One region of the Chromobacterium sphagni genome, then DNA from elsewhere that is predicted to be linked to it. Evidence: predicted binding sites of a transcription regulator. Region 1 holds the regulator's gene; the other holds the start of a gene.

Evidence for each region. The regulator FNR, encoded in region 1, switches genes on or off when oxygen is low (the NO sensors DNR and NnrR bind a similar motif). The targets are predictions, from matches to a motif close to TTGATNNNNATCAA.
Region 2: the regulator FNR is predicted to act here: its motif matches at 1,920-1,933, upstream of BI347_RS22510 (DUF3149 domain-containing protein).

What each region holds. Positions count from the first base shown of each region.
Region 1 is NZ_MKCS01000001.1:1,137,545-1,142,425, forward strand. It holds gene BI347_RS05430 (methyl-accepting chemotaxis protein) at 1-94, opposite strand, end outside; gene hemN (oxygen-independent coproporphyrinogen III oxidase) at 301-1,707, opposite strand; gene fnr (fumarate/nitrate reduction transcriptional regulator Fnr) at 1,814-2,560, shown strand; gene BI347_RS05445 (DUF1853 family protein) at 2,611-3,522, opposite strand; gene BI347_RS05450 (RNA methyltransferase) at 3,512-4,276, opposite strand; gene BI347_RS05455 (inositol monophosphatase family protein) at 4,424-4,881, shown strand, end outside.
Region 2 is NZ_MKCS01000001.1:997,761-1,002,641, reverse strand. It holds gene arcD (arginine-ornithine antiporter) at 1-1,164, opposite strand, end outside; gene BI347_RS22510 (DUF3149 domain-containing protein) at 1,716-1,847, opposite strand; gene BI347_RS04755 (CDP-6-deoxy-delta-3,4-glucoseen reductase) at 2,025-3,053, opposite strand; gene BI347_RS04750 (SDR family oxidoreductase) at 3,093-4,010, shown strand; gene trmB (tRNA (guanosine(46)-N7)-methyltransferase TrmB) at 4,048-4,728, shown strand; gene BI347_RS04740 (glutathione peroxidase) at 4,777-4,881, opposite strand, start outside.

The DNA of each region.
Region 1 (4,881 bases):
GATAGAGCAGGGCCGCGGCGAAAACCAGGCCTATCAGGGCGAAGCGCTGGGGATAGCTCAGGCGTTGCATCAGCCTGACGATGGGGGTGGACATGCAACGGCTCCTTCGAATCAACCATGACTACAACGTTCTGGTTCCAGACATGCGAACGGGGGTTTCTCGCTGTTCACTGTATAAGTGAATTTGCTTAGCGCAAAGCGGAATTCTTGCAGTTTGCGTTAAGCCGTCTTGTGCGAGTGGAGTGTATGCGGTGGAGCGGGGCAAGACGCCGCCGCCGGCAATTCGGGCGGCGGCAATGGTCAGATGGTTTGCGAATAGCGGGCGTGGGTCTTGCGCTCGCGCAGGTGGCGGTCGAAGACCATGGCGATGTTGCGGATCAGGAAGCGCCCTTTGGGCTCCACCATCAGGAAGTCGCCGTCGAAGGACAACAGGCCCTGTTGCTGGAAATCGCGGATCTGTGGCATTTCCGCCGCAAAATACTGGGCGAAATCGATGCCGTGGATCTCTTCGATCGCTTCGACAGACAACGAAAAGCGGCACATCAGCCCCTGGATGATGGTGCGGCGCAGCACGTCGTCGTTGTCCAGCGTCAGTCCGCGCACCACCGGCAGCCGCCTCTGGTCCAGCGCGGCGTAATAACCCTCCAGTGTCTTGTCGTTCTGGCTGTAACAGGAGCCGACCTTGCCGATGGACGATACGCCGAAGCCCAGCATGTCGCAGTCGGCATGGGTGGAGTAACCCTGGAAGTTGCGTTGCAGCCGGCCCTGGCGCAGCGCCACCGCCAGTTCGTCGTCCGGTTTGGCGAAGTGGTCCATGCCGATGAAGACGTAGCCGGCGTCGCTCAGCATCTGCACCGCGTTCTGCAGGATGTCCAGCTTGGCGCCAGCGCTGGGCAGATCGGCCTCATGGATGCGCCGCTGCGGCATGAACACCGTCGGCAGGTGGGCGTAGTTGTACAGCGCAAGCCGGTCCGGATCGAGGGCGATGGCCTTTTCCAGCGTGCGCAGCATGGAGCCGCGGCTTTGCAGCGGCAGGCCGTAGATCAGGTCCAGGCTGACCGATTTCATACCGGCCTCGCGCCCGGCCTCGATCACCTCCCGGGTTTCCTGCTCGCTTTGCACGCGGTTGACCGCCAGCTGCACGGCCGGGTCGAAATCCTGCACGCCGACGCTGATCCGGTTGAAGCCATATTCTGCCAAACTGAACATGGTTTCTCGTTTTACCTTGCGCGGATCGATCTCGATGGAATATTCTCCGTCGCTCAGAAACTCGAAGTGCTCGCCTAGCATGGCCATCAGCCGTTTCAGCTGCGGGTCGGACAGGAAGGTGGGCGTGCCGCCGCCAAAGTGCAGCTGTATCACTTTTTCCCGACAGCCCAGTTGTTCCGCCACCAAGCGGATCTCCTTCTCCAGGTAGTCTAGGTACTGGTCGGCCTTGCCCTTGTTTTTGGTGATGATCTTGTTACAGGCGCAGTAATAACAAACTGTGTTGCAAAATGGTATATGAGCGTACAATGATAAAGGTTTGCGGTTGGCGCCAATCCGGCGCTGCTGCAGCCTGTGCTGGTAGTCATGTGCTGAGAAGCCCGGCGTAAAGCGATCCGCAGTCGGGTATGACGTGTATCTTGGACCCGATCCATCCAGGCGTTCGATCAGTGCTCTGTCGAACTCGAAATGGGCGGGGGAAAACGGATGGGTGGTTTTCATGTCGTATTCGGATGGTAAAACTTCTGGTGGACTGGTAAATTTGCGCAAAACCTGCGAATTCCGCATTGACGAGGGTCAAGCTTCACCAGCTTGCAGCAAACACAGCATGTCTGAACAAAACCATACAGCTCTACACACACTGAAAATATCCTGCTCCAGCTGCAGCCTGCGCGAGCTGTGCCTGCCGGTCGGACTCAACCGCGAGGAGATGAGCCAGCTGGATACGGTGATCCGCCAGAGCCGCCGCCTGAAGCGCGGCGAATACTTGTTCCGCAGCGGCGAGGGCTTCAAGTCGCTGTACGCGGTGCGCACCGGTTTCTTCAAGACCTGCGTCGCCAGCCAGGACGGCCGTGAGCAGGTGACCGGCTTTTTGATGTCGGGCGAGTTGATGGGGCTGGACGGCATCTCCACCAACAACCACAGCTGCGACGCCATCGCGCTGGAGGACAGCGAGGTGTGCGAGCTGCCGTTCGGCCGCATGGAGTCGCTGAGCCGCGACATCCCCAGCCTGCAGCACCATTTCTACCGGCTGATGAGCCGCGAGATCGTGCGCGACCAGAACGTGATGCTGCTGCTGGGCAATATGAAGGCGGAAGAGCGCATCGCCGCCTTCCTGCTGAATCTGTCGCAGCGGCTGTCGACCCGCGGCTTCGCCGCCAACGATTTCATCCTGCGCATGAGCCGCGAGGAAATCGGCAGCTTCCTGGGGCTGAAGCTGGAAACGGTCAGCCGCACGCTGTCCAAGTTCCAGCAGCAGGGCTGGATCACCGTCGACCACAAGCATATCCAGCTGGTGAAGGTGGAGGATCTGAAAAACCTGATCGCCGGCTGCATTCACGCCAGCGGCCACTGAGCCGGGCGTATCACCGCAATGAAAAGGCAGGCCATCAGGCCTGCCTTTTTTCATGGCTGCGGCAGATTGCTTTGCAGCTCCGCCAGCCGCGCGGGGTCGGGCCAGCCGTCGGGGGTGACGAAGCCGCGCGCCACTTCCTGCCACAAGCCGCCGGCGGCGGGCTGCAGCTCCGCCACCAGCTGCGGCGCCTGGCTGGCCTGCAGCCGCGCACGAAGGGCCGCCTGCTGCTGGATGTCGCCTTCGTCCAGCAGCGCCGGCGCCAGCCAGGACAGGCGCGGCAGCCAGGCCCAGCGCGAGCCTGGCTGCGCTTGCGGCCAATCCTGTTCCAGCGGCGCGTACCAGCCGCGCAATTGCCCGCGGGCCAGCAGGGGTGGTAGCGGCCGGCCGGCGGCGTAAAAGAACCAGCCGGTCAGGCGCGCGCCTATCCGGCAGTCGGCGAAACCATCGGGCAATAGCGCTGCGGCGGCTGGATGGCGGCTCAGTTGCAGCTGTGTGGCGAGTTTGGTCGCCTTCAGCCGCCAGGCATCGCGCAGGCTGGGGCCGATCAGCGAAGCGGGATCGTCGTCCAGCTGCAGATAGAATTTGCTGGTGGTTTCCAGATGCCAGGGCTCGCCGTCCAGCCACAGCAGGAAGTCGAACTCGCCCAGCGTGCGGCGCGTGCTGTTGATGACGTTGAGGTTTTCAGCGGCAATCCGTATGTGTGGCGACCATCTGAACCAGAAAGAAAATAGTCTTTCTGCATATTTTCCCAGCTTGTTGCCGCGGGCGAAGGCCAGCCAGGCCAGCAAGGGCGCCGGCTGCTGGTCCAGTTGGCGCAGCAGCGCGCCGCCGTCCGGACCCAGCAGCCGTTCCGGCGGCAGATCGGCGCCGCACAGCCAGGGGGAGGGGGAGGTCAGCAAAAAGGCGAGATCGCGCACCGCCGGGTGCGCGTAGGGCAGGAAGAAATCCGGCTCAGTCTTCATCCCGTTTCAGGCTGCCGTCGGCAGCGCGCTGCACCTGCTTGAAGAAGCCGCGCAGGATGTCGATTTCGTCGCGCAGCAGCCCCGAGCGGTTGAACAGGGTGCGCATGCGGCGCATCAGCCGCTCGCTGTTGCGGCGGCGGAAATAGCCGATCTCCTCCATCGCCTGCTCCAGGTGGCCGCACAGGCCCTCCACTTCGCCCTGGGTGGCGGCTTCACCGTCGGCGCGCAGGTATTCCACGCCGACGCCGGTATGGCTGAACAGCTCGTAGGTCATCACCTGAACCGCCATCGCCAGGTTCAGCGAGAAGTAGTCCGGATTGCCAGGGATGGTGACCAGGCGGTTGCACTGCTCCACTTCCTCTATCGATAGGCCGAAGGTTTCGTTGCCGAACACCAGCGCCACCAGCTCGCCGTCGCGCGCGCGCGCCACCAGTTCCGGCGTGGTTTCGCGCGGGGTGGACAGCGGGGTGGTCAGCTCGCGGCGGCGGCTGGTCAGCGCGCAGGCCACGGTGACGTCGGACAGCGCCTCAGACAGCGAGGACACCACGGTGGCGCGCTCCAGCACATCCACCGCGCCGGAGGCCAGCGCGTTGGCTTCGTCGCTGGGAAACACCTTGGGTTCCACCAGATAGAGGCGGGTCAGCCCCATGGTTTTCATCGCGCGCGCGGCCGAGCCGATGTTGCCCGGATGGCTGGGCCTGGCCAGCACGATGCGGATGTTTTTCAGAAAATCAGGTACTTGGGGTTTATTCATTGGCGGTTTCACATTAAAATAGCGGGCATATATCAAAAGCCCGCGCCCAGGCGTCGGGTTTTTTTGTTCCTTAACCCAGATTGTTACCAGCAGGCGTCGCGTGATCGAACGCCGCGCCTGCCTATTGTTCAAGTGTAGAGGCCGTCAATGCATCCGATGCTCAATGTCGCGGTAAAAGCCGCTCGCCGTGCTGGCAGTGTTATCCAGCGCGCGTCGCTCAACCTCGATACCATTCGCGTAGAGAAGAAGAAACACAACGACTTCGTTACCGAGGTGGACCGCGCAGCCGAAGAGGCTATCATCCACACCATCCTCGAGGCCTACCCGAAACACGCGATTCTAGCAGAAGAGTCGGGCGCCAAAGGCGTCGGTTCCTCCGAATACGAGTGGATCATCGACCCCATCGACGGCACCACCAACTTCCTGCACGGCCACCAGCAGTACGCGATCTCCATCGCGCTGGCGCACAGGGGCCAGGTGCAGCAGGCGGTAGTCTACGATCCAAGCCGCAACGATCTGTTCACCGCCTCGCGCGGCGTGGGTTCCTTCCTCAACGACCGCCGCATCCGCGTTTCCAAGCGCTTCATGATGAACGAGTGCGTGAT
Region 2 (4,881 bases), 140 kb from region 1:
CAACAGCGAATAGCCGGCGCACAACAGGTAGGGAATCAGGATCATCGAGGTGGCCAGCGACAGCAGCGCCAGGTAGCCGGCCGAACTGAACAGGGTGATGACCAGGAACAGCTGGATCAGGCCGTTGGTCAGCCACAGCGAGGCGGCCGGGGTGTCGTTGCCATTGACGGTGCCGAACACCTTGGGCATCACGCCGTCCTTGCCGGCGAGGTAAGGCGCTTCGGCCGCCAGCAGCGTCCAGGCCAACAGCGCGCCGCCGACCGAGATCACCAGACCGGCGTTCATCAGATTGGCGCCGAAGGTGCCGAAGGCCTTCTGCAGCACGTAGGCGGTGGACGGGTTCTTCAATGCGGCCAGCTCGGGCTGGGTCATCACGCCCAGCGACAGCACCGATACCGCCACCAGCAAGGCGATGGTCAGCAGGAAACCGATCACTGTGGCTTTGCCCACGTCCTTCATGCTGTCGGCGCGGCCGGAGAACATCGACGCGCCCTCGATGCCGATGAACACCCACACCGTCACTAGCATGGTGCTTTTCACCTGATCGACGATGGAACCCAGCTTGGCGTTGCCCCAGAAATCCAGATTGAAGGTATCCACCTTGAAAGCGAACACGATCAGCAGGATGAACAGCGCCAGCGGCACCAGCTTGGCGATGGTGGTGATGGTGTTGATGAAGGCCGCGCCGTGCACGCCGCGCAGCACCAGAAAGTGCAGGCACCACAGCAGCACCGAGGCGCAGACGATGGCGGTGGGGGTGTTGCCGTCGCCGAAGGCCGGAATCCAGAAGGCCAGCGCCGAGAACATCACCACAAAGTAGGACACATTGCCGATCCAGGCGGAAATCCAGTAGCCCCAGGCCGAGTTGAAACCCATGTAGTCGCCGAAACCGGCCTTGGCGTAGCCGTAGACGCCGCCCGACACTTCAGGCTTGCGCGAGGCCAGCATCTGGAACACGAAGGCCAGCGCCAGCATGCCGACAAAGGTGATGGCCCAGCCTATCAGGATGGCGCCGGCGCCGGCGCCGGCAGCCATGTTTTGCGGCAGCGAGAAGATGCCGCCGCCTATCATCGAGCCGACGACCAGCGCTGTCAGCGCGCCCAGTTTAAGCCTGGGCGAGGCGCTTTCGGCGATGCCGGCTTGACTTGCAGTTTCTGTGGACATTTTCGTTCTCCGATCTGAGATGTAAACCGAGCATTCGTGTTTATTATTAAATTCTTATCATCTGAAATAATGGTATACCCGGCAAAAGCAGGGTTTCCAGACGTGTCATCTGTTCAGTTGACTTACATCAAGCGGACTTGGCAGGCTACCCGCCGACCTCTGCAGATGCGACCTGGGCTTGCGACAAGGCGTCATGCCCGTCGATGCCCTGACAAAACGTCATCGCCGGATACCGCGGCAAAATTCAGCATAGGCGGGAAGCATCGAAACAGAAGCCGGCATCGCGGATGCCATGACCTCGGACAAAAAATACAGAATTTCCAGCTGTATTCCGGTGTGGATAAGCGGGGACGCAAGCTCCTATAGGACAATGGCAAGTCAAAACGCCGAGCTGAAATTCTTTTGCCATCATTAAACAGACCCCGGGCCCGCAGGGAAAGTTCAGCCATTCACGATGCCAGACATGGCAAAAAAAAGCGGATACGGCCCACCGCCGTACCCGCCAACACACACATCAAGAGGAAATGCCAAAACTGCAGGAGTACAAAACCTTACTTGCCGGGTTTGTTGATGTTCTTGAAAATCACCCACAACGCGCCCAGCACCACCAGCATGGTCACGACGATAGTCAGCAGGCTCAAGCGGCCCACGTCGTCAGACATCAACAGGGTCAACAATTCCATGATTCCTCCTTCCGGCCCGCGGCCTCGACATCCTTAGCTGACGACATAATAGCCATTATGCCGACATGGAAATTGACCCACATCAAACCGCCGCCCGACGCGAATTGATGCAGAACAAATAAAAAGCCCCCGGCACGAGCCGGGGGCTTTCTGTATGCAAATCAGCAATTTATCTGTCTACTTTCCACTCTTCATGTCCTTGGACAGGAAAAAGGCATCGGAAAAGAACTCGTCTTCCGGCAAAGCGCGCTCGCGGGTGAAGCTGCCATGCGCCGCCTCCACCATCACCGGCGCGCCGCAGGCGTATACCTGATAGCCGGACAGGTCGGCGAAATCCTCCAGCACCGCCTGATGCACGAAGCCCGCGCGGCCGTTCCAGTTGTCTTCCGGCAGCGCCTCGGACAGTACCGGAATGAAGGTGATATGCGGGTGAGCGGCCTGCCAGCTCTCGGCCAGGTCGGCCATGTAAAGGTCGGCCTTGCTGCGCGCGCCCCAGTAGAACACCATCTGGCGCTGGATGCCGTGGTGGATCGCATGCTCGATGATGCCCTTGACCGGCGCGAAGCCGGTGCCGCTGGCGATGAGGACGATGGGCTTGTCCGAATCCTCGCGCAGGAAGAAGGAACCCAGCGGGCCCTTGAAGCGCATGATCTCGCGCTCCTTCATCTGGCTGAACACATAGTCGGAGAACGAGCCGCCCGGCTGGTGGCGGATGTGCAATTCGAGGAAGGCGTCGTCGTGCGGCGCATTGGCGATGGAGAAGCTACGCTTCTTGCCATCCTTCATCAGGATGTCGATATACTGGCCGGCGCGGAACTGCAGGCGCTCGGACACCGGCAGCTTGAGCTTCAGCACCGCTACGTCATGAATCTTTTCCATCTTTTCCACGCGGCACGGCAGCGTCTTGATCTGGATGTCGCCCATGCCGGTGAGTTCGCGCACCTCGATGCTGATGTCGCCCTGCGGCCTGGCGCAACAGAACAAGGCCAGGCCCTGCGCCTGTTCGCTGGCCGACAACGCCTTCTCCTGGAAGCCGTCCTGGCTGACCTCTCCCTCCACTACCTTGCCTTTGCAGGCGCCGCAAGCGCCGTCGCGGCAGCCATAAGGCAGGCCCACGCCCTGGCGCAGAGCGGCCTCAAGAATGGTTTCGTGCGCTTCCACACCGAATGTATGCCCGCTGGGGAGCACCTTCACCTGGCAAGTCATGTCGTATCTCAATCCCGAATTCTGGCTAAAATGCACACCATGCGTACTTTACTGATAATCGGCGCCGGCGATGTCGCCCGCCGCGCCCTGCCCGCCTTGCTGGGCCGCTGGCGAGTCCTGGCCCTATGCCGCAGCGCGGCGGCGGCCGAAGCATGGAGAGGCCTCGGCGTCCAGCCCATTCCCGGCGATCTCGACCATCGCGACAGCCTGACGCGGCTGGCCGGCATCGCCGATGCGCTGCTGCTGTGCGCGCCGCCGCCGCTGTCCGGCGCGAAAGACCCAAGGATGCGCAAGTTGTTGTACGCGCTGGCAAAAGGCGACAGCATACCACAGCAGTTTGTCTATATCAGCACCAGTGGCGTCTACGGCAATGCAAACGGCATTGCGCTGGATGAAACTGCGGCGCTGCGGCCACAAAGCGAACGGGCCTGCCGCCGCGCCGACGCGGAAAGCCAGTTGCGCCGCTTTGTCCGCCGCCATCGCGGCGCGCTGACGATACTGCGCGCGCCCGGCATCTACGCCGACGAAAGGCTGCCGCTGGCGCGCTTCGCCAACGGCTCGCCGCTGATAGTTGATGACGAGGACAGCTACAGCAACCATATCCACGCCGACGATCTGGCCCGCCTGTGCGTGGCCGCGCTGCGCCGCCGCCAGGGCATCCGCGTCTACAACGCCTGCGACGATCTGCCGCTGCCGGTCAGCAAATGGTACCGGCAACTGGGCGCGGCGCTGGGCCTTGCCTGCCCGCCGCAACTGCCGCGCAGCGAAGTCCAGGCCAGGGTTTCGCCGCAGCAATGGTCGTTCCTGGCCGAGTCGCGCCGGCTGGACAACAGCCGGATCAAGCGCGAACTGGGCACGCCGCTGCGCTGGCCCACCGTGCTGGACTATCTGGCGGAGCTGTCTCGGGATGAGCCGCGCAAGGCGGCAATACTCGCAAGCCGCGCCAAGATTCGGTAACATCGCGTTTTTTTTGAGTTTTCAGCAGGCCAGCAAAATGGAAAATCCGGCTTTTCAACGCGCGATCAGAAGCTTCGTACTGCGTCAGGGCCACCTGTCGCCCGGTCAACAGCGTGCCATGGACGAAGGCATGCCGCGCTGGGGCATCGAATACCGCCCCGAACAGCTAGACCTGGAGCAAGCCTTTGGCCGCAGCGCGCCCAAGATCCTGGAGATTGGCTTCGGCATGGGCGGCGCCACCGCCGAAATCGCCGCCGCCAATCCGGAACAGGACTACCTGGGCATCGAGGTGCACGCCCCCGGCGTCGGCAACCTGTGCAAGCTGATCGCGGAAAAAGAGCTCTCCAACCTGCGCCTGATCCGCCACGACGCGGTGGAAGTATTGGACAATATGCTGGCGGACGGCAGCCTGGACGGCGTGCATATCTTCTTCCCCGATCCCTGGCACAAGAAACGCCACAACAAGCGCCGCCTGATCCAGGCGCCGCTGGTGGCCAAGCTGGTGCAGAAGCTGAAGCCGGGCGGCTATATCCACGCCGCCACCGACTGGGAGGACTACGCGCTGCAAATCATGGAAGTGTTCAGCGGCAACGCCGGCCTGGCCAACAGCGCCGACGGCTACGCGCCGCGCCCGGACTACCGCCCGCTGACCAAGTTCGAGGCCCGCGGCATCAAGCTGGGCCACGGCGTGTGGGACCTGATCTTCCGCCGCAAATAAGCTTGCGCCGCCTACAGCCCGCCCTAAGCGGGCTGTCTCATTTACGCCTCAGCGCGCCAGCAGCGCACGGACATCGTCCACCAGCTCGTAAGGCTCCACCGCCGGCTCGTAGCGCTTCACCACCCGGCCGCGCGCGTCGATCAGGAACTTGGT